Regions from separate parts of the Actinoalloteichus hoggarensis genome, predicted to be linked through region 3. Evidence: riboswitches for the same ligand, from Rfam matches in the RefSeq annotation. Region 3 holds a riboswitch; each other region holds the start of a gene.

Region 1 (7,752 bases), 1.4 Mb from region 3:
TGTCGGCTGCCTCTCGCCACGCGTTCGGTTCCCACGCCTGTCTCCGATCACACGGCGCGGTCCAGCTCCATCACACGGACCCGTCCTCCGGTCGCCCGACGCCGAACGCCGTCCATGCCCGAGACCGAATCGCCGAGTCACCGAACGCGATCAGCCGTCCCGACCACCGCACCGACTGCTCGTCCGGCCCGCTCGGCCCGGGCCGCCCGCGAAGCCGAGCGGTCTGCTCCCCGGAACCGGGCCGCGTTCGAGGGCCGCCGTCACCCGCCCATCCCGATCGATCAACAGCCGAAGTGCAGACCTGGCGAGCCCCTCGCCCGCGCCGCCGTCCAAGGAGGACCACCAGTGACCACTGCGGACCGACAGCCGCTCGACTACCCCTTCGCCCTGCCGACGGCCGACGAGCCGCCGCCGGAGTGGGCACGCCTACGCCAGGAGTGTCCGGTCGCCGCGATCCGACTGGCCAGCGGTGACGAGGCGCTGCTGCTCACCCGCTACGAGGACGTGAGACAGGTGCTCGGCGACCCTCGTTTCACCCGCTCGCTCAGCGCGGACGACGCCGCGCGCGTCACGGCCAACGAATCCGGTGGCATCTTCGGGTCCGCCAGCGCGATCGACGCCTCGACGGACGCGCACCAGCAGTGGCGCAGGCTGGTCGGCAAGGCGTTCACCGCCAAGCGGATGTCTCAGATGCGGCCCGCCATCGAGGCGATGGCGGCTCGGCTGCTCGACGAGATGTGCGCACGGGGGGCGCCCGCCGATCTGGTCGCCTCGTTCGCCTTCCCGTTACCGGTCTGGGTGATCTGCGATCTGCTGGGCGTGCCGGATTCCGACCGCGACCGCTTCTCCTACTGGTCCGACACCATGCTCAGCCTCGATCGGTACGAGCAGACGGAGATCGACAGCGCTCAGCAGGAGTTCGGCGAGTACTTCGCGGCCCACATCGCGACTCGGCGGGCCGAGCCCGGCGACGATCTGCTCAGCGAGCTGATCGCCGTCACGGACGCCGCCGACGGCAGGCTTCCCGAGGAGCTGCTCATGCTCACCGGGCAGGGTCTGCTGGTGGCGGGGCATGAGACCACGGCGAACATGATCTCGAAGATGGTGGTGCTGCTGCTCAGCGAACGGAGCCGGTGGACGGCGGTGGTCGAGGATCCGTCGTTGGTGCGTACAGCCGCCGAGGAGGCGCTGCGGTTCGACGCCAACGCCGGCTTCGGCCTGCCCCGCTATCTCACCGAGGAGATCGAGGTCGGCGGCCGGACGATGCCGCGGGGGACGACGATCGTCACCAGCCTCGCGTCGGCGAATCGCGACGAGCAGGTCTTCGTCGATGCCGACGACATGGACCTTCGTCGTGCACCCAATCCGCACCTCGCCTTCGGGGTGGGTCCGCACTCCTGCCTCGGGCAGGCGTTGGCCCGTACCGAACTCCAGGCCGTGCTGAGTGTGCTGGTGCGGAGGCTGCCCGGTCTGGATCTCGCCGTCCCCGTCGAGGAGCTGCCGTTGCGTAAGGGGCTGCTCGTGGGCGGGCTCGAACGGCTGCCCGTGCGGTGGTGACGGCCCGCTGGCCGCGGAACGCGATCCGCGGACGCCTCTGATGGGCGGAGGTTCGCCTCAGGTCCGTGGCCGACCGGCGTCGTCGGCGGGCAGCGGCACGGGGGAGTCGGAGACCGCCCGTGGGCGAGCGCCCGTGCGGCGGCACGACTTCTCGATCCCGCGCGGCGGACACGGTCTCCGATCACCGCGGGGCGTCGGCGCAGGGCGTCGGCGCGGGGCCGAATGCGGCTCCGAGTGGGGGTGCGGCAGCCTGTGCCGCTCCCGAGCCGGCCTGGCGCCCTTGCTGCTCAACGGCGACTTGATCGCTCAACGGGGGCCTTGTCGCTCGGCAGCGGGCCGGGTCGCTCAGTACGGTCTCCGCCTCGGTCGGCCTGCGCAGGTCGACTCCGATCCGAAGGGATTGCCGATGCATGTGGACGTGGACACCGAGAAGTGCTGTGGTGCGGGCCAGTGCGTACTGCTCGCACCCGAGGTGTTCGATCAACGCGAAGAGGACGGCATCGTCGTGCTGCTCGACGCCGAGCCTGCCGAAGAGCAGCACGGACCTGTGCGGGAGGCGGCGGCCGTGTGTCCCGGTATGGCCATCTCCCTCACCCCGTGAGCACCGGTCTGAACCTCCGGCTGCCGAGGATCGACACACCGGACCCACGTCGATGGTCGGCCTGACGACACCGCGGCAGGCGGGCCGCGACAGCGATCCGACAGGGCGGAGGCCGCGAGACCACGCAACCACGCCGCTGTCGGCGCGTCGGACGGGACCGCGACGCGATCCGATTCCGATATCGACCGACCGGGGCCTGTCCCGCCGGCGAGCGTCGACGCTCGTGTCGCGATCCGGCGGCGGCGGAGGTCGAACGCCTTCCGGGGTCACGGCGGCGTCCGGTCAGTACGTCGCCGCCACCACAGCGCCTCCACCACAGCGCGTCCGACGGAGGCGTCGCCCTGCCGACGGGTAGGCGGGAGAGCCGACGCGCTCGGCCGGCTGCGCCGATCGTGCGATTCGCGCGCCGCGCCGGAGGCGCCGCTCTCTCGGGGCGGCGCGTCGTCCCGGGTCCGCGGGGTCTCACCACCATCCAGGACGTCACCACGCGCGCCTGTACCGCGTCGGGCGAAGCTCCGTACGACCGGGGCGGCCGCGGTGCTCCCCTGGGGGCCGTCCGTCTCCGCTCGGTCCCCCAGCCGGTGCACGGTGTGCTTTCGACGTCGGTGTGAGCCCGCGGTGAAGACGATGTCTTCCTCCGCGTCGTCCGATGGGCTACCGTCGAGACGTCGTCCCTCCACAGGGGACGAATGCACGACGCCGTTCGACGGGGGAAGCCGGTGGGAGTCCGGCACTGTCCCGCAGCCGTGAGCATCCGAGTCCTCGGGTGTGAGTCGGAATGCCCGTCAACGGTTCTGTTCAGCTCCTCTGTCGCGGTGTGCAGACCGGAGCTTCGGTGCCCCTAAGGCGGGTCCGGGCTGCGGTGTGCCCGAACCGAAGGGAACTCCAGGACATGTCCTCGAGCCGCTCCGTCCGACGTCGTCTCTTAGCCGGTCTCTTCGCAGGTTCGCTTCTTCTCTTCGGCGGCACCGCCGCCGCGGCCGTCCCGGCCGAGACCTCCGCCGCCGACTCGGCCGCCGTCGTCTTCGCCGAGGGTCCCTGCACGGGCCCGACCGGTGTCACGGTCGTCGTCGACTTCACCGGTCACGCGGGCGGCGACGTCGTCCGGCACTGCACCGAGAGCGACCCGGCGACGGCCTTCGCCGCGCTGGCCGGGCTGGGTCTCGCCCCCGAGCACGGCATCGGCCAGGGCGAGGCGGGTCCCTACCAGTACCTGTGCCGGATCGACGGTCTCCCCTCGCTCGCCGACGATGCGTGCGACGGCTTCCTGCCCAACGCGCCGTACTGGGCGTTCTGGGTGCCGAACGCGACCGCCGATGCGTGGGGTTACGCCGATGAGGGCGTCGACACCTACGACCCGCCGCAGGGCGACGTCCTCGGCTTCTCCTTCGGTGCGGGCACCGCGGCCGACCCGAACGAGATGAGCCTGACGCTCGAGGAGGCGCTCGACCCGAACTGGACGTCGACTCCCTGATGTTCAGGTCCCTTCTCGGCCTGACGGCGGGAGCGCTGCTCCTCGTCTCAACGGTCGTCCCCTCTGCTGCCTCGGCCGACCCGGCGTTCGACGTCGGGTCGGCCGAGGCCGGTACGGCGGCGGAGTTCCTGGAACGGGAGCTCGTCCGGCTCGACTACGTCTATCCCAGCGCCATGCCGGGGACCCCGGACCCTGGTCTGCAGGCCGACGCCCTGTTGGGGCTGTATGCGGCAGGTCGAACGGGAACCACCTTCGATCTCGGCGTCCGCGCACTGCGCGACATGTACTACAACGGCAATCTGGCCAACTCCGGCGTCATCGCGAAACGCCTGCTGGTGGCCCTGCGTGCCGGGGTCGATCCGACGAACTGGGGCGTCGACTCCAATGGGGACCGGATCGATCTGGTGGACCGGCTGGAATCGACGCTCGACGTCGACGGCCGTTACCGCAACCTGAACGCGGGTGACTACGATCCCCGCCGAGATCTGTCGAACACGTTCTCCCAGGCGTTGGCGCTGATCGCCGTGGACGAGTACGCCGCGCGCACCGGGACGCCCGTCGACCAGCGCGCCGCCGTGGACTACCTCCTCCGCCAGCAGTGTCCGAGCGGCGGCTTCCGTCCGAACCCCCCACCGGAGGACGTCGGCTCCCGCTGCTCCGAGGCCGACGACAAGCTCGTCAGCGTCGACAACACCGCGATGGCGGTCTGGGCGCTCGCCGAGGTCGGCGGCAGTCCCGGCGCGCTGGACCGGGGTGTGCGCTGGCTGCTCGACCGTCAGCATCCCGACGGCGCCTTCGGCTTCGACTCGTCGTCACCGGAGTTGATCGCCTCGACGCTCAACGCCAACAGCACCGGGCTCGCCGCCCTCGCGCTCACCGTCGCGAATCAGGCCGGACCCGCTGGACGCGCGGGCGGCTGGTTGACGTCGATCCAGCTGGGCAACGGCGTCGATCCGGGCGCCATGATCGGCGCCGTCTCCTATTCGGCACGCGACTATCTGGACGCCCAGGTCGACGGGCCGCTGTACTGGAGCCGCGCGGGCAATCAAGACCGGCTGCGGCGGGCGACGGCACAGGCGCTGCTGGGTCTGTCGGCGACCCCGCCCGCCGAACCGCCCGACTCGCCGACGGTCCCGCCGACGACGAATCCGCCTGGTGAACCAGGTCCGACCGGCCCCCCCGGTGCACCCGGGCAGCCGGGACAACCCGGCGCGCCGGGACAGCCGGGCCTTCCCGGGCAGCCGGGCCTGCCGGGTGAGCCGGGACATCCCGGCTATCCGGGAGCAGCCGGAGACGCGGGGGCGCCAGGACTCGGTGGGGCGCCGGGTTCGGGGGCCGAACCACCGAGCGCGGTCGCTCAGACACCTCGGCCCGAGCCGCCGCCCGCCGTCGCGCAGGCGCCGTCGCCCGGTGGCGAGCCGACCGGACAGGGCGCCGCGCCGGAAACCTCGCTCGCGTCCTCGGTGAGCGACTTCCTACGCAGTCCGGCGGGCCTGACGTCCTCGGCGGTGGTGGCGTTGCTGCTGGCCACGATCAGTTACCTGCTGATCAGCAGGCCTCGACGACGGGGCGGTGCGGTGTGATGAGCCTCGCCCGTCTCGTCACGGCGGGGCTGCTCGCCGCGGCCATGCTGATCGCTCCGACCCCCGCCCCGGGCGCCGCGCAGACCTGCACGACCGAGACCGGCGTCGTGGTGGTCGTCGACTTCGGGGCCCTCGGCGGCACCGTGTCCCGCTGCGTCCCCGGCACCCCGGACACGGGTTACGCGGCGCTGCAGGAGGCCGGCTTCCGGCTCGCGGGGACCGCGCACGACGGCGCCGGGTTCATCTGCCGTATCGACGATCGGCCGGGGCCAGAACAGGAGCCGTGTGACGACACGCCCTCCGGGAACGCCTACTGGTCGTACTGGATCGACGAGGGCGGCAGCGGCTGGTCGTACAGCACGCGCGGCGCGTTGGCGTCCTATCCGACGGCCGATCGGGTGGAGGGCTGGTCCTTCGGTGCGGGCGAGCCACCGGGGATGACGGCGGCGGCGGCCAGGGCTCGGTTCGCCGCGGGCGGGGATGACGGCGCGCCGAATCCCGGTGATCCCGCGCCGCCCGCCGCGCCGGGAGATCCTGCGCCCGGCGGCGCGGCCGACCAGCCGCGTCAGCCTGCGCCGCCCCCCGACGGCCGGCCGGCCCCGACGGACGTCGAGTCCGGCCGGGGTGCGCCGGATTCGGGCGGTCCCGAGGACACGGACGGGGAAGGACCGTCGGGGGCCGAGAGCACGCCCGCCGCCGAGGGAGCGAGCGGCCGAGACCCCGCCGGCGCGGCGGAAGGCACCGAGCAGACCGCCCAGGAGGCCGCGGAGACCGGCGGCGTGCCGTGGGCGACGATCATCGCCTTCGCCGCGATCTGGGTGCTGGGCATCGGCGCCGGGATCATCGCCCGCCGTCGCCGCGCGGCCGAATGACGCGTTCGGCGATCGACGTCGCGCGGCGGCCGGGCGGTGGTGCGGCCGTCCGGCGCCCGGCCGGCTCCGGGCGGTGAGCCGCGGGGCAGGCCTAGCGGCCTGCACGGCCTCCCGCCTCCCCGTGCGGGGCTGTCGGCGCGGGGAGCCGCACGTCGCCCGACCTCGGGGCGACGTCGCGGCGACTCGCCGAGGCGGATCGACGTCACGGCCCCGGAAGCCGGTCTCCGCGGGAGCAGAGCGCATCATCGCACCTCGGCGCCGCACCCGCGGCCGGGCGCGCGAAGGTGGTGCCACGAGTGACTGCGCACCGGCCACCCGAGGCGCCGCCGTCGTACGAGCGGCGGGACCGCGACGGCCCGTACACCCCGTCAGCCCGCTCGGCGAGACGGCGTCGAACCGACTCGGCGGTGGGCCGGAGGTCCGCGGCCGGGAACGCGCGGTCATCGGACGGCGGCGAGCGCACGGCAGTCCCGGCCCGGCGGTCTTCGCCGTCACGAGGACAGCCGTGTTCCCGCGTGGGGTTCGCCGGCGAAGGCGGACAGGAGGTCGGGGACGTCGCATCGGCCGGGGCGCATCGCCCGGCCGGGTCGTCCGCGGGCGGGGACCGAACGCCTGGTCGGTTCGGCGGCGGCATCCGCGCCGAACTGCTCCGGCCGGGCCGACAGGCCGGACACGACGCGGAGCCGCCGTCCCCCTCGCCGCGTGACACCGCGCCGTCTGGACACCTGCGGGTCGTCACACGACGGTGGAGCCGTCGAACAGGAACAACACGTTCACCAACGCGGCCGTCACCACGACGACGCGGAATCGCCGCTGATTCCCACTCTCCGCCCGTCCCCGCGCCATCCGTCCCCGCGCCGCCCGGCACCCGGGTCGTCACACGACGGCGGAGCCGTTGAACAGGAACAACACGATCGCCAGGGCTGCCGTCAACACGGCGGCGCGGAAGGGTCGGCGGCTGTCCGGGGCGGCGGGGATCGCCGTCCCCGCGATCGCCACCGCCGCCGCCACCGCCGCGATGAGCAGACTCGGCAGTCCGATCCGTCCCGGGGTCCCCACCAGCAGCACGCCCACGGCGGCGAGCATCACCAGCGGCGTCAGCGTCCGGCAGGCGGTCCGACCGATGCGCTGCGGGAAGCCGCGGACCCCCGTCACCAGGTCGCCCTCGATGTCCGGCAGCGCGTTGACCAGGTGTGCGCCCATCCCCAGCAGTGCGGCGGCGACCACCGCCCACCAGGCGGGCCAGGGAGCGCCCGGCAGGCCGAGTGTCACGAACGCGGGCAGACTGCCGAAGCCCACCGCGTAGGCGAGCGGGGAGAGCACCGTGCGTTTGAGGCCGACGTTGTAGGCCCAGCCGGCCGCCACCATGCCGAACAGGTGCACCGAACCGGCGATCAGCCCGTTGGCCAGCGACAGCGGGATGCACACCAGCACCGCGATCACCGCGGCGACACCGACGGAGCGCGGCGACAGCAGGCCCGCGGCCACGGGCTTGTCTCGGCGGCCGGTGGCGAGATCGCGGCGGGCATCCCACGCGTCGTTGGACCAGCCGATCGACAGCTGTCCGGCCAGCACCGTGGCGGCGACCAGCACCGAGCCGCCCACGCCACGGCCGATCGCCGCGGCGAGCACGGTGGTGAACAGGGTGACCGCCACGGCGGGCTC
Region 2 (7,752 bases), 420 kb from region 3:
GGGAATGGTCCGATTGACCGCGTGTACTGCTCCGTCGGGAGTATCAAGTCGCGGTATCCCTGCCACGCCGCGTCGGCTCGGTGTTCCGCTCGCTCGGCGTCGCCGACGGGGCGTGGAAGGCGGCCCGCCGCGCGGCCCGGCGCAGCACGGCGAGGACGGCGGGACCCACGAGCAGGATCGCCACGACGTTGGTGATCGCACGGCCGGTGTCCCAGCCCAGCGTGGAGGTGGTCAGGGTGAACAGCACGAAGCGCCGCAGGTTCTCGGTGATCGGATCGCCCGGCACGAAGGAGAGCTGGGTGTCGGTGCCCGCGAGCAGCGGCCAGGACCACAGATTCATCAGGAAGCCGAAGACATAGGCGGCGAGCACGCCGTAACAGGCGAGCATCGCGATCTCGATTCGACCTCGGGGGCGGGCGGGCAGCAGCCCGGCACCGAGGCCGAGTAATGAGGAGGAGAGCATCTGAAAAGGCAGCCACGGCCCGACGCCCGCGGTGAGCAGTGCCGAGGCGAACAATGACGTCGAGCCGAGCAGGAATCCGAAGCCCGGCCCGAAGACTCGGCCTGCCAGCACCAGAAGGAAGAACACCGTCTCGATTCCCGCCGTGCCCGCGCCCAGCGGACGCAGCCCCGCGTTCACCGCCGACAACACACCCAGCAGCGCCAGCGCCTTGGCGTCCATGCCGGAATCCGACATCTCGGCGAGCACGATCGCCAGCAGCAGGGGCAGGAGGACCACGAAGATCAGCGGAGCGTCGGCGGTGCGAGCCGTCGGATCGGCAGGCGCCGAGGCGAACAGCGGCCAGAGGAACATCGCCAGCCCCGCCGCCGAGGCCAGCGTGAGCACCGCCGCGCGACGCGGCGTCACCCGCACGACCGGACCTTCGCGTCGAGCAGGACCGGTGTGTCCTCTCGCCGTCCCGTCCGCCGCCGAGGTGTCCGAGGACTCCGTCATCGTCCGCCCGCCGCATCGTCCAGCGCTCGACGGACGTCGTCGACCGTCAGCCAGGCCTGCGGCGCGAGCACCTTGGACACCTGCGGGGCGAAGGACGGCGAGGAGGCCACGACGTCGGCGGTGGTGCCGTCGGCGACGACCTCGCCGACCGCGAGCACCAGCACCCGGTCGGCCGCGGCCGCGACGAACTCCACGTCGTGCGTGGCGATCACCACCGAACGGCCCTGCGCGGCCAGGTCGGCGACCAGGGCACCGAACGCCCGCTTCGCGCGGTAGTCCAGGCCGCGGGTGGGCTCGTCGAGCAGCATGACCGACGGCGCGGCGACGAGCTGGACGGCCAAGACCAGCGCCAGCCGCTGTCCCTCGGACAGATCTCGTGGATGGCAGTGCGGGTCGACGTCCTCGATCAGCCGACTCAGCAGCGTCGCGCAGGTGCCCGGCGGCACCGCCGACTCCCGGTCGGCTTGGGCGCACTCCTCGGCCACCGTCTCCAGATACAGCAGATCGGCCGCCGTCTGCGGCACCAGCCCGACGAGAGTCCTCGCCCGATGCGCGGGTTGGGCGGCTGGATCGAGGCCGCCGGTGAACACCGTGCCGCCGGAGCGGCGGCCCGAACCCTGCAACGCCCACAGCAGCGACGACTTGCCGGAGCCGTTGCGGCCCATCAGCGCCGTGACCTGGCCGCCGTGCAGATCGAGGTCCACCTCGCGGACCGCGACGACGTCGCCGTGCCGCACCACCACGCCGCGTGCCGTCAGCAGTGGCGACCCCGCCGCCGCCCGCCGCGGTCCGGGCGGGCCGTGATCGGCGAGCCGGGCGCGCAGCTCCGGGGCCCGCCTGCGGGCGTCGCGTACCGACAACGGCAGCGGTGTCCAGCCCGCCAGCCTGCCGAGCTCCACCACGGGCGGCGCAGGCGTCGAGTCCGCGAGAACCTCGGCGGGTCGTCCGTCGACGACCCGCCCGTCGCCGGCGAGCCGGAGCACCCGGTCCGCGTACTGCACGACTCGTTCCAACCGGTGCTCGGCGATCACCACCGTGACCCCGAGGTCGTGCACGAGCCGCGTGATCGAGGCCAGCACCTCCTCGGCGGCCGTCGGGTCCAGTGCCGAGGTCGGCTCGTCCAAGACCAGCACCCGAGGGTGCACGGTGAGCACCGAGCCGATCGCCACCCGCTGCTGCTGCCCACCCGACAGCGAGCGCAGCGACCGATCCCGCAGCTCGGCGATGCCGAGGAGGTCCAGCGTCTCCTCGACCCGCTTGCGCATCACCTCGGAGGGGATGGCCAGCTGCTCCATCCCATAGGCCAGCTCCTCCTCCACCGTGTCGGTGACGAAGCCTGCCAAGGGGTCCTGGCCGACGACCCCGACGAGATCTGCGAGCTCACGAGGCGGATTCGTCCTCGTGTCGCGGCCGCCCACCGTGACCCGGCCCTCGAGCACTCCGCCGGTGAAGTGCGGCACCCGACCGTTGACCGCGCCGAGCAGCGTCGACTTGCCCGATCCGGTGAGGCCGACCACAAGGCACAGTTCGCCCTCCTCGATCTCCAGGTCGAGGCCGGACAGGACGGGGGCGGCCTCGCCGTAGCGGACCGAGACCTCCTCGAAGCGGATCATGCGCGGACCTCCGGCGGCGGGGCGAGCCACGCGGGAGCGACCCCCGCGAGGATGCCGAGCACCGGCGGCAGCGTCACCGCCGGCCAGCTCAGCGGGCTGAGTGAGGGATAGAGGTTCGACGGGTCGATCCCGGCGGTCACGGTGAGCACGGCGGCGGCCGTCAGACCGGACAGCACCACGAGCGTCTCCGGCAGCAGCCACCGATCCGGCCGGTAGACGCTGCGCCGGATCCGGCGTCCGGCCACCAGGAAGCCCGCGCCCGCCACGAGCAGCCCGGCGACGGCCATCGGCAGCCCGAAGACATGCCGCGTGCCGTCCAACAGGCCGTACACGCCCACGCACACCCCGCAGAGACCCGCGATCACCAGCACGCCGGTCAGCAGTCGGGTGCGTCTCGGCGTGTCGCCGAGCCGGCCGTACCCCCGGGAGTCCATCGCCGAGGCCAACGCGAGCGACCGGTCCATGGCGTCGGCCAGGACCGGGACCACGATGCCGCGCAAGGCCCGGAGACCGCGTTGCCTGCCGCCACGCAGCCGCCGGGCCCGCCGGACCCGCAGCACGCTCTCCATGAGCTGTGGCGCGACGGAGAGCGCCACGACCACGGCGGTGCTGATCTGATAGAGCGCCGCGGGCACCGCCTTGAGCATTCGTCGCGGGTCCGCCAGCGAGTTCGCGGCGCCGAGGCAGATCAGCATCGTCGCCAGTCGCAGTCCGTCGTAGAGTCCGCCGAGCAGCTCCTCGGCGGTCACGGGGCCGAGCAGCCGGATGCCCGCCGCCGCCTCCGGCAGGGTGATCTCCGGCAGGACGAAGAGGACGTGCTCGCCCGCGCCGCCGCCGAAGACCATCCGCCATAGCACGCGCATGACGACGACGAACACACCGAGGTACACGTACATCCGGAAGGTCGCGGCCCACGGCGCCCGGCCGCGTCGCCGCACCACGACGTAGCCCGCCACCACGAGGATCAGCGACAAGAGCAGCGGATTCGTCGTCCGGCCCGCCGCGGCCGCCATGGCCAGCGCCCATAACCACCAGGCGCCGGGGTGCAGTGCCCTCGGCAGGCGCGTCGAGACCCGGAGCATTGCCGTGCTCACCCGGCGTCCGAGTCATGCGGTTCGTTCCGGACCGATGCGGAGTGCCCGAGCCGCCTCGGGCGCGATCCCGGGTCGCCGACGGCCCGGTCTCCGGCGGCCTGCCGCGGCCTGCACAGTGTCGTCCCGCACAGTGTTGTTCCGGACATGCCTCGATGCCTCCCCGAGCGGGTCGAGAGGCATCCGTCGAACCGCCGCCGCCGAGGCAGGCCTGCGCGCGCTCGAATCGGACTCCGCCTGCGGACCACGACAGTGTGAACGAGCCCTCGTCCCCGGACGGGCATTCCGGCTCATCGTGCCTCGACACGAATCACGGCTGCGGGTCAGCGCCGGAGTCGCACCGGCTTCCCCCGCCGGGGGCGTCTGAAGTTGTCACGACCGACTGCGGCCGAGCGGACATCGAGAAGGTTAACTCACTCGGGTGGTTTTGGATCACCCGTGACAGGCTTCGCCGTCGTGGTCGGTCGAACCGCGTGAAAAGCGGATTCTTCTGATGCCGAGGCGACGCCCCTCCCAGGTCCGGCGGCGGAGACGCCGTCGGTGACTGTGTCGAGCGCTCCCCGCCGCGTCGGCGTTTCCTGAGGCCGGCTGTGGGGTGAATCCGTGATCCTCCGGTCCGCACGGCTCCCGGAGAGAGTGGTCCACCACACCCCGAGATCATTACTATGAGTAGTCGAAATCTGTCGCTAAGAGTGGTGTGTCCGCTCGTGTTCAGGTGTCGAGGCACATGATGCATGCGGGCGGCCACGAGTTCGACCGACGAGGCACAGGCGACCGCGAACCCGCGGCGAGAGCGAAAGGCGAGGCAGTCGTCATGAGGATCGCGGTCATCGGGGAGTTCCGAGCGGACCGGATAGTCGACGCCATCACCCGTTCCGGCCATCACGACCTGGTGTTGCTGGGGCCGACGGACGTCGCGGGCTACGTCGGCAGGCGGACCCGCCACCGATACCTGCCTGCCTGCGCGGAGCCCGAGGACCTGCTGGCCGTCTGGGCCGAGGAGCACGTCGAGCTGGTGATCCCGAGTCTCCACCCGGCCGATCAGGAACGGCTGCTGCCCAGCCTGGCCGCCGCGGCGGACCGGTGGCGCGATCTCGGCGGGAGCGCCGTCGTCCACTCGACCCGCTTCGCCGCCCTCGTCACCGACAAGGCCCTGTTCCATCGCGTAGCGGTCGAACAGGGCTGGCCGGTGCCCGAGGCCGTCGTCTGCGATCGGGCCGAGGAACTGGACTCGGCGGTGCGGCGGGTCGGCGGACTCCCGGTGATGGTGAAGGCGGCCGGGCCTCCGCCGCGCGGCGTCCGCGGGCGCGTCGACACCGCGCACCTCCTCACCACGCTTCCTCCGACCGCCTTCCCCGTCGTCGTGCAGCGGGTCTGCCGGGGTGAGGAGTTCGGAGTCGAACTCTTGAGCGACGCGCACGTGACGGACTGCTGGCCCGTCGCCTCCTTCGGCCCGTTGGACGAGCGGTGCGGTCCGGGGCGCCGAGCGCGGCTGGCGCCGATCACGCTTCCGCAGGCGGTGACCACCGAACTGTCCACCTTCATCCGCGGCGTGCTGGCCGAGTTCGACGTGCGCGGCCCGTGGCAGATCGACTTCGCCGTCTGCTCGGGCAGGCTCCAGGTGCTGGCGGTCAACGGCAGGCTCAGCGGCATGGCCGATCTCAGCGCGGCCACCACCGGACTAGACCCGTACGACGCCTTCGTCGACACGTGCCTCGGCCAGCCCCGCGCCGTGCCCGCCGCTCGTCGGCTCGCCCTCGAGCTGCCGGTCCGACCCGGCACGGAGCTTCCCGGCCTTCCTTCCGGCGTGCGCCTGCGGCGGCAGGTACCGCTGCCCACCGACCGGTCGCTGCCCTCGGACTTCCACCGGCTGCTCGTCACGGCGGACGATCCCGTGCTGCTGGCCAGGTGGCTGCGCGGCATTCCCGACGACGCCGTGATCGCAGGCTCGCCCGCACAGCTGGCGTCCACCGCACTGCGGACCAGCCCGCTGTCCACCTCGGCGGGATGGCCTCGGAGCTGCCCGCAGGTCTGATCCGACGGGCCAGACCAGGCGGCAGGCAGACCAGGCGGCGAACCGGCACCGTGCGCCGTGCGGAGTCACGGGCCGTCGGCCGCGCGCGGCCCGCGTCACGCCGCCGCCCGGATCGATCCCGGCATGATCGCTCCGCGGCACGGACCCGGATCACCGGGTCAGGGCGAGCGACTCGCCGACCGCCGATCGCGAGCCGCCGTAGGTGATCGCCGTCATCGCCAGCGATCACCTGGCTCCAGGCGTACAGCCGGTCCGCGTCGAGTCCCCATGCGGCGGTCACCCGGCGGCCCCGAGCCTCGGCCCCTGCCGCCCGGCGCCTGCCACGACGTCGTCCACGGCCTCGTAGCACGGTTCGCCGACGCAGGTCGTCGGGTCGACCGCGATCAATCCGTGTGACGCCCCCGTCCAGGACGTTGCTCAGACGCGGATCGCCGTGCAGCGGCACCACGTCGCCCTGGGTGTCCAACAGGGCGGCACACCGTCGGAACGTCCGTTGCCAGGCCTGATCCAGCCGCGACTCGACGGCCGGTTCGGACGGCCGCCGTCCGATACGGACGAAGACCTCCTCACACCGGCCCCAGAGACTCCACGGCCAGTGCGGCCACGGCGTGCAGTGCCGTCAGCAGCTCCGCCCGCCGTTCGGTCAGCGACTCCTGCGGCAGGTCCTCGGCCTCGATGCCGGGGACGGCCTCCGTCGACACCAGCGCCCCGACCTGGACGTCGGCGGCCAGCACGGCAGGCACCCGGCCCGACGGTGCGAACACACGCGGCATCTCGACCCGGCTGGCCGACAGCGTTCGGTCCGGCGTCAGCTTGAGGACGGCAGGCGATCCGTCCCGCCGGCGGCGGAGGACGACGGAGGACGCGCCGCCTGTGAACAGCTCGCCCACTTCGGATCCCCGCCGGGCGGCCGGGTCCGCCGCGAGCGTGGAGATTCCCGTCGGCCGGTCCGCGGTCCCGGGGCCGAATCGATCCGCCAACCGGGCGGCGACGTCCGCTGTGGTCTATCCGGGGCAGCCTTCATCATGAACCGCCGGGACGCTCGCGGATACTCGTCCGATACCGACGAGTCTGCCGTCGGGGTGTCCGGACCGGACCGCCCGGCGCGTCGTCCTTCGGTCCGGCGGCACGACCGCCGCCCCTTCTCGTGATTCGCGGCTGTCGCCGCCGATCGGCGAGACCTCAGCCGCGGCGGACCGCCAGGCCGTCCACGGCGTCGGCGATCGCGACGCGGGGATCGTGCGCCTCGTACTCGGCTCGGAGCTCCCGTGCCCGGTCGCGGCAGAGCGGATCGTCCAAGACGCTGTCGACGGCCTTGCGGATGTCCGCCTCGTCCGGGTCTCCGGTGCCCAGGCTGACGGCGGCCCCGGCCCAGGAGACCTTGGCGCAGACCTCGATCTTGTCCTCGGTGTCGCCCGCCAGCACCAGGGGAACCCCGTGCCGTAGCGCCTGCTGGACACCGCCGTAGCCGCCGTTGCTCACCAGCACGTCGACATGGGGGAGCACGGTGTCGAAGGGGATGAACTCGGCGACCCGCGCGTTGGCGGGCAGCGTGGCGGGTACGGCGTCGCGACCGGTGGCGACGACGATCACGGCGTCGAGATCGGCCAGCGCTCGTAGGGTGGGCTCGATCAGCCTGCCGAGATCGTCATTGGCGATGGTGCCCTGGGACACGAGGATCACCCGATTCGCCCTGGTCACGTCGTCCCACCACACGGGCAGCGCCCGCGCCTCGCCGCGTTCCGGCGGCAGCGCCCCGATGTAGCGCAGGTGCGACGGTGCGTCGCCGCGCGGGTACTCCAGACTCTCGATGCTGAGCTGGAGGAACAGATCCGGCACTCCGACGAGACCCTGCGACAGCAGCGGCGGCGGTTCCGCGGCCCCGAGGCGCTCGAAGGCCCGGGTCAGCAGCCGATGCGATCCCGCTCGCTCGGCCGCCTCGGCCTTCTCGGTGAGTACTCGGCTGCGCGCGCGCCCCTCCTCGGAGTCGTCCGGGACGAGTCCGCTGCCGAAGGGCGGATGGTCCGCGCTGTTCATGGGCAGCGGCATCACACCGAT
Region 3 (7,752 bases):
CGCTCCAACGCTGCGAAGATCAGCTCCGGAATCTGATCGCGTCGGGTGCCCAAGGCTTCGAACTCGTCGGGCCTTCCTTCGCTCTGGATGTGGTCGAGCCCGGAGCCGCCGTTGCCGCGTTCCATCCAGACGATGCGACCGCCACGTAGTCGGGTCATGCGGACGATCTTCTTCGGGCTGATCTTCGTCCCGCCTCGGCGGAGTTCCGCGATCCAACCCGCGTATCGCGCCGCTGGATCAGCATTCCCCCCGGTCGGCGCCGAATCTTCGGGCGGTGCAGCTTGGCGATCGTCATCGTCGATTCGGGTCGGCGGCGTGACGTGGGCGTCGTCGCCGATGCCGTGTCCCGCGATGTCGTGGCAGTAGCCGTCGATGACACCCTGCGCTTCGATGAACCGATCGCGGGCAGCACGGACCTCCTCGCCCGAGGCACGTGCCAGACGGTTGGTTCGTTCGACCTCTGGTTGTGTAGAGCCTGCGGTGGCATCGGCGAAGATGGTGGCGCCGTCCGTGATCGCGGTATCGGCTTCGGTTGCTGCCCTTCGTGCGTCGGCCAGGAGGGCGTGAGCCCGACGAAGTCGTGCCACCATCTCGGTGACAGACACGCGACTCCTCAGGCTCGTGGTCGTCTGTGTGGATCGGGCGACCTCGACTCTGCGAGGGGCTGCTGTCCACCCCGGCATACGGCGTGAACCCGCAGAGCGGCTCGTCAGAGTGAGTATGTCGCGATGCGACCATGCTTGCCCTCGTCAGCGTGGTAGGACAAGCGTTCCACCGTGGTTCAGCCTATGGAGTGACGGGCGATGTCGTACCGACCAGGGATCTCCTGAAAGGCGACCAGACGGTGGATGGTGGCGTCGTCGATGCCGGCGTCGTGGTCGTCGATGACGACGAGCTTGTCATCGTCGTCGTGGTGGCGGTGGATGACGGCCACCACGATGCCGTCGGCGTGGTCGGCCGGGGTCGTGGTGAGGTAGTAGGCGTCTAGGTCGTCGCCGTCAGGGGCCGGGACACCGGGCAGGTAGCCGTAGTTCACCGGGTAGCGGTAGCCGTGCCGCGGGTGGAGGCTTCCTGCGGGACGGTCGATGCGCACACTGACCCGCTGGTGCAGGTAGGCCGTGGCCAAGCGCAGCGACGCCGAAGGCACGATCACCCTGCCATCGTTGCACCGGTGCCGCCTGCTGGCCGTGCTTGAGTTCTAACGGTCATCGCGACACCCGACCTCCGGGGGGCACTTTGTCGTTCAGCTGATCCGGTCCCACCCGAGCAGGCCGAATCCGACGCCGTCACGGTAGGCCCGGATGCCTGCGAGCGGGTACGGGATGACATCGTCAGGCAGGAAGTCGAGTGGGAACCACGCGACGCCGGAGCACTTGTCTGGTTCGCCGTTGACCGGTTCGCCGATCCACCGCCGCGTCTCGAAGAACATGCCTAGTCGGGGTGCGGGCCCGGAACCAGCCACGTGCACAGTGTGCGCGTGGCGCAGATTCGCCGGCTCGATCAGCACGCCGACCTCTTCCGCCGCCTCCCGAGCCGCAGCGTCGAGTACGGACTCGCCTGGATCGAGCTTGCCTGACGGCAGGTGCCACATGCCGTCCCAGTCTCCGCGTCGCCGGCGGGTGAGCAGCACGGTGTCGTCACGCACAAGCAACACGTGAACGTCGATGACGGTCGGTCGGGCGGGCGACGACTGGTTTTCCGCAGGACTCGTCACGTCACCGGCGGGTTGCAGCACCATGCCGGAAGGCTACGTGCCCTCTACCAGCTCGATGATCCGGATCTTGAGGTGGTCCCCGACCTCGACCGGCGACGAACCTGAGGTGTCTGAGCCGAGCACGCGGTGCCCGCGCCGGGAGAGCGGTGCTGCGGCTTCCTCATGCAGCGGTCTGCGTGAATCGTGCTTCGGTCGCCGCCGAGCGAGAGGGACGGGGGAGGTGCTCGCCGAAGATCGTCTTGTCGAACGAGAGTCCGGAAGAAGACAGCGAGTGAAGCGCCGGCCTGCTCTCGAACACCTCCCCCTGATGCCTACGTGATCAGTCCCAGTCCAGCGCCCCGCCGGTCTGGTACTCGTTCACCCGCGTCTCGAAGAAGTTCTTCTCCTTCTTCAGGTCGATCATCTCCGACATCCACGGGAAGGGGTTCTCCGTCGCGGGGAACACCGGCTCCAGCCCGAGCTGCCCACAGCGCCGGTTGGTGATGAAGTGCATGTACTGCTCGCAGGCGTCGGCGTTGATGCCGAGCACGCCCCTGGGCATCGTGTCGTGCCCGTAGGCGACCTCCAGCTCGCAGGCCTCGACGAGCATCCGCCGGACCTCCTCCTGGAACTCCTCGGTCCAGAGCCTCGGATTCTCGATCTTGATCTGGTTGATGGCGTCGATGCCGAAGTTCAGATGGATCGACTCGTCACGCAGGATGTACTGGTACTGCTCGGCGATGCCGACCATCTTGTGGCGCCTGCCCAGCGAGAGGATCTGGGCGAAGCCGGTGTAGAACCACATGCCCTCGAAGATCACGTAGAAGGCGACCAGATCACGCAGGAAGGCCTGGTCGGCCTCGAACGTCCCGGTGCGGAACTCCGGGTTCTCCAGGTTGCGGGTGTACTCCAGCGCCCACGCCGCCTTCGCGGTGATCGAGGGCACCTCCCGGTACATGTTGAACAGCTCGCCCTCGTCCAGACCCAGGCTCTCGCAGATGTACTGGAAGGTGTGCGTGTGCACGGCCTCCTCGAACGCCTGACGGAGCAGGTACTGCCTGCACTCCGGGTTGGTGAGCTGCCGATAGACCGCCAGCACGATGTTGTTGGCGACCAGCGACTCCGAGGTGGCGAAGAAGCCCAGATTGCGCTTGATCATCCGCCGTTCGTCGTCGGTGAGGCCGTCGACGGACTTCCACAGCGCGATGTCGGCCTGCATGGAGACCTCGGTGGGCATCCAGTGGTTGTTGCAGCCCGCGAGGTACTTCTCCCACGCCCAGTGGTACTTCAGCGGCAGCAGCTGATTGACGTCCGCCCTGGCGTTGATCATCGCCTTGTCGTCGACGTCGACCCGGCCGCCCTGCCGGTCGATCTCGCCGAGGCCGCTGCCCTCGACGGGGGCGCTGTGCTGCGTCTCGACTCCGGTCATCGGTCTGCTCCGTTGCTCTGGTGTTCGGCGGTGGTCGGATGGCTCGTCTCGGTGCTCGGCGCGCTCACTGGCAGGCCTCGCACTCCGGGTCGTCGATCGCGCAGGCCGCCGCCGAGACCGCGACCGGGATCTCGGGTGCCGGGGCGGGCGTCGGCGTGGGGCCGCCCGCCTGGACGGCGTTGAGCCTGCCGTCGGTGCCCTGCAACGTGCTCTTCTCCACGTGGGTGGCGCTCTGAGCCCGCAGGTAGTACGTGGTCTTGAGCCCGGAACGCCAGGCCAGCCGGTAGAGGGTGTCGAGCTTGCGGCCGCTGGGCTCGGCGAGATAGAGGTTCAGCGACTGGGCCTGGTCGATCCACTTCTGCCTGCGGGAGGCGGCCAGCACCAGCCACTTCGGGTCGATCTCGAAGGCCGTGGCGTAGAGCGACCGCAGCTCGGCGGGCACCCGGTCGATCGAGCCCAGCCTGCCGTCGTGCCGCTTCAGGTCGGCGATCATCCGCTCGTCCCACAGGCCGCGCTCCTTCAGCGCGGCCACCAGATGCGGGTTGACCACGGTGAAGTCGCCGGACATGTTCGACTTGACGAACAGGTTCTGATACTGCGGCTCGATGGACTGGCTCACGCCGGAGATGTTGGCGATGGTGGCGGTCGGCGCGATGGCCATCACGTTCGAGTTGCGCATCCCGACGGTGCGCACGCGCTCCCGCAGGGCGTCCCAGTCCATCGTGGACGTCGTGTCCATCGCCAGGTCGCCGCTCTGCCGCTGCTCGGCCAGCAGGGCGATGGAGTCGATCGGCAGCACGCCTCGGCTCCACAGCGAGCCCGCGTAGGACTCGTAGCTGCCGCGCTGCGCCGCCAGGTCGCTGGACGCCGCGATGGCGTGGTAGCTGATCTCCTCCATGCTGCGGTCGGCGAAGGCGACCGCCTCGTCGGAGGCGATCGGCAGGCCGAGCCGGAACAGGGCGTCCTGGTAGCCCATCATGCCCAGGCCCACCGGACGGTGCCGCAGATTCGAACGCCGGGCCTCGGGGATCGTGTAGAAGTTCACGTCCACGACGTTGTCCAGCATCCGCACGGCGGTGGTGACGGTGGCGGCCAGCCGCTCCCGGTCCAGCTCCAGCCGTCCGTCCGGTCCGGGGCGCAGGTGCTCGGCCAGGTTGACCGAGCCGAGGTTGCAGACGGCGACCTCGTCGGCGGAGGTGTTCAGCGTGATCTCGGTGCACAGGTTGGAGGAGTGCACCACGCCGACGTGCTGCTGCGGCGAGCGCAGGTTGCACGGGTCCTTGAAGGTGATCCACGGGTGACCCGTCTCGAACAGCATGGTCAGCATCCGCCGCCACAGCTCGACGGCGCGTACCCGGCGGAAGACCCGGATCTCGCCCCGGTCGGCGGCCCGCTCGTACTCCCGGTAGCGCTCGGCGAACGCGGTGCCGTAGAGGTCATGCAGGTCGGGAACCTCGTCCGGCGAGAACAGCGTCCACTGGTCGTCGGCCTCGACGCGGCGGAGGAACTCGTCGGGAACCCAGTTGGCCGTGTTCATGTCGTGCGTGCGGCGTCGGTCGTCGCCGGTGTTCTTGCGCAGATCGAGGAACTCCTCGACGTCGACGTGCCAGGTCTCCAGGTAGGCGCAGACCGCCCCGAGGCGCTTGCCGCCCTGGTTCACGGCCACCGCCGTGTCGTTGGCGATCTTCAGGAACGGCACGACGCCCTGGGAGCTGCCGTTGGTGCCCTTGATGTGCGCGCCGAGACCGCGGACCGGGGTCCAGTCGTTGCCGAGGCCCCCCGCGTACTTCGACAGCATCGCGTTGTTGCGGATGCCGTGGAAGATCCCGCTCAGGTCGTCCTCGACGGTGGTGAGGAAGCAGGACGACAGCTGCGGCCGGGTGGTGCCCGAGTTGAACAGCGTCGGGGTGGAGCACATGAAGGCGAAGGTGGACAGCAGCTCGTAGAACTCGATCGCCCGCGCCTCGCGCTCCTCCTCGCGCAGGGCCAGGCCCATCGCGACGCGCATGAAGAACATCTGCGGCAGCTCGAAGCGCACGCCGTCGCTGTGCTGGAGGTAGCGGTCATAGAGGGTCTGGAGGCCGAGGAACTGGAAGTCCCGGTCGCGCTCCGGACGCAGGGCGGCGGCGATCCGGTCGAGGTCGAAGTCGGCGAGGGTCGGATCGAGCAGATCCAGGGCGATGCCGCGCCGCACGAAGGCCTCGAAGGCGGCCGGGTAGCTCGCCGCGACGGCCTCGGGGCTCGCGTCGGGCACGGGACGACCCAGGAAGGTCAACGCCTCGGCACGCAGCTTCTCCAGCAGCAGCCGGGCGGCCACCTGCGAGTAGTGCGGCTCGATCTCGACCATGCTGCGTGCGGCCATGATCTGGGCCAGCGCCAGCTCCTCGGCGCCGATGCCGTCGTAGAGGTTGCGCAGCGTCTCGTCGAGGACGGTCTGCGCGGTGACCCCGGACAATCCGGCACAGGCCTCGTGCACGGTCGTGGCGAGCCGTTCGACGTCGAGTGGAGCGAGATCGCCCTGCGCGTCCTTGACCCGGACCACCCGCTCGGGAAGATCGAGCGGGGCGGGAGCGACGGGGGCGGGAGTCCCCTCGGCGATCGCGCGGCGATCGGCCGGGACGGGGCGTGCTGGTCGGAGTGACTCGACGGTCACGGTGGTCTCCTCGTAGCCGGGGCGGCATTCGGTTCACCCGAGGAGGAGCGCGCGGCAGCATGCGGACCCGCGACACGGCAGGGTCCGGCGCTGTCCGCACGGCCCACCCTCGAGGCCTTCGGACGACGTGCTCGGTGGCACGCGCCGATGGCAGGTCTTCGGACTTACGGGCGTCCGGCGAGGTGGTGCTCGCCGGTCCTACGGCCGTCACTTCCCGAGAGACCGAGGTCTCCTAGTGTGTGCACCGTCCGGTGTGGACGGCGACGGCCTTCGTTCCCGTTCACCGCTGCGGGGCAGTCCCGGAATCACACCGGGTTCCCTGTCTCCTCGTCGGGACGCCGCCTGGCGCCCTGACGAACCATCAGCGGGGGAGAGACTACATGTTGGGGTCGCTGCTTTGTCTCACCCCAATATCCTGGCGTGTTCCCGGTTGCGGTCGGTTAGGGTGGCTCGCCGAGAACCGGGCGAGCGGCGGATGACCACAGGGTGACCACGCCGATCGGAAAGGTGACGAAAGCTCGTCCTTAGTGAAAACTGGTCTCATCAGTTCGGGCCATCCGGCCGAGAGGCAGCCGTGGACGGGATAGTGCAGGCAGAGTCGGGCAGACACCGTGCCAGGGCGCGCCGCAGACGACGTGTCGTGCTGGGGATCAGCGCTGCGCTGGTGGTCGTCCTCGCCGCCTCGGCCTGGGCGGTGCGTCAGGACGGCGAGGGCTCCGTCGAGGCCGGGAGCAGGCTTCGCGTCGTGACCACCACCAACTTCCTCACCGACGCCGTCGGCGAGATCGGCGGCGACGACATCGAGCTCACCGGGCTGATGGGCAACGGCGTCGACCCACACCTCTACCAGGCTCAGGCCGGTGATCTGCGACTTCTGCGGGAGGCCGACCTGATCGTCGCCGTCGGCCTGCACCTGGAGGCGGGCCTCCGTCCGGTGCTCGACGACCTGGCACGCCACACCGCGGTCCTGTTCGTGGGCGAGACCGTGCCGACCGACGCCCTCCTGCTCGCCGAGGAGGCGGGCACGGCGACCGAGTACGACCCGCACATCTGGTTCGACGTGGCACTGTGGAGCGACGCGCTGGCCTCGGTCGGCAGCACGCTCGCCGCACTCGACCCCGACCGGGCCGACGGCTTCGACGCCCGGTGGGAACGCCATCGCGCCGAGCTGGACGAACTCCATGACGAGGTAGGCGCACGGCTCGCCGAGATCCCCGAGCCCCGTCGCATCCTGATCACCTCGCACGACGCCTTCCGATACCTCGGTCGCGCCTATGACATCCGCGTCGAGGCGGTGCAGGGCGTGTCCACCGTCGACGAGGCCACCATCGGCGACATCGATCGGGTGGCCGGGATCATCGCCGAGCACGGCGTCCGGGCGGTGTTCGTCGAGTCCAGCGTGTCCGGTCAGACCGCCGCCGCCGTCCTCGACGCCGCGGCCGCCCTCGGGGCCACGGCGACGCTCGGAGGCAGCCTGTACTCCGACGCCGCGGGCCCGGCGGGCACGCCGGAGGGCACCTATCTCGGCATGGTCCGCGCGGACGTCGAGCTGCTCGTGGCGGGCCTGCGGTGATCGGCCGTGCCGCCGCGCCGGAGCCTCCGACGTCCCCCGAGAGGTCCGGCCCGCGCCCTGCCCTCGCCGTCACCGGACTCGCGGTCGGCTATCGCGGGCGCACCGTCCTGACGGTGCCGGAGCTGACCGTGCCCGCCGGTCGACTCACCGCCGTGGTCGGGCCCAACGGCGCGGGGAAGTCCACCCTGGTCAAGGCCGCGCTCGGCCTGCTCCCGTCCGGCGGGGGCGTCGTCCGGCTGCTCGGCGGGCCGCTGGCCGACGTGCGGCGCCGGGTGGCCTACGTCCCGCAGCGCGACGCCGTCGCCCAGGACTTCCCGATCACGGCCGTGCAGGTCGTGGAGATGGGCCGCTACCCGCATCGCGGCTGGTTCCGTCGACTCACCCGACAGGATGATCTCGCCGTC

What was found. A riboswitch is a leader RNA that binds a small molecule or an ion and turns the genes downstream of it on or off. The one in region 3 is predicted to bind cobalamin.
Region 1: linked by a shared signal. The riboswitch ahead of AHOG_RS16280 (hypothetical protein) and the one ahead of AHOG_RS10605 (ribonucleoside-diphosphate reductase subunit alpha) in region 3 are both predicted to bind cobalamin.
Region 2: linked by a shared signal. The riboswitch ahead of AHOG_RS12420 (CbiQ family ECF transporter T component) and the one ahead of AHOG_RS10605 (ribonucleoside-diphosphate reductase subunit alpha) in region 3 are both predicted to bind cobalamin.

The regions. Positions count from the first base shown of each region.
Region 1 is NZ_CP022521.1:3,798,180-3,805,931, forward strand. It holds gene AHOG_RS16265 (hypothetical protein) at 1-35, opposite strand, end outside; gene AHOG_RS16270 (cytochrome P450) at 346-1,557, shown strand; gene AHOG_RS16275 (ferredoxin) at 1,964-2,158, shown strand; cobalamin riboswitch at 2,825-2,962, shown strand; gene AHOG_RS16280 (hypothetical protein) at 3,051-3,632, shown strand; gene AHOG_RS16285 (prenyltransferase/squalene oxidase repeat-containing protein) at 3,632-5,215, shown strand; gene AHOG_RS16290 (hypothetical protein) at 5,215-6,087, shown strand; gene AHOG_RS16300 (UbiA family prenyltransferase) at 6,964-7,752, opposite strand, start outside.
Region 2 is NZ_CP022521.1:2,816,999-2,824,750, forward strand. It holds gene AHOG_RS12410 (ECF transporter S component) at 44-955, opposite strand; gene AHOG_RS12415 (ABC transporter ATP-binding protein) at 952-2,568, opposite strand; gene AHOG_RS12420 (CbiQ family ECF transporter T component) at 2,565-3,650, opposite strand; cobalamin riboswitch at 3,918-4,071, opposite strand; gene AHOG_RS12425 (ATP-grasp domain-containing protein) at 4,474-5,694, shown strand; gene AHOG_RS29900 (protein kinase family protein) at 6,261-6,584, opposite strand; gene AHOG_RS12435 (glycosyltransferase) at 6,877-7,752, opposite strand, start outside.
Region 3 is NZ_CP022521.1:2,400,290-2,408,041, forward strand. It holds gene AHOG_RS10590 (inorganic diphosphatase) at 782-1,153, opposite strand; gene AHOG_RS10595 (NUDIX domain-containing protein) at 1,244-1,654, opposite strand; gene AHOG_RS10600 (ribonucleotide-diphosphate reductase subunit beta) at 2,034-3,122, opposite strand; gene AHOG_RS10605 (ribonucleoside-diphosphate reductase subunit alpha) at 3,187-5,775, opposite strand; cobalamin riboswitch at 5,908-6,153, opposite strand; gene AHOG_RS10610 (metal ABC transporter solute-binding protein, Zn/Mn family) at 6,362-7,348, shown strand; gene AHOG_RS10615 (metal ABC transporter ATP-binding protein) at 7,462-7,752, shown strand, end outside.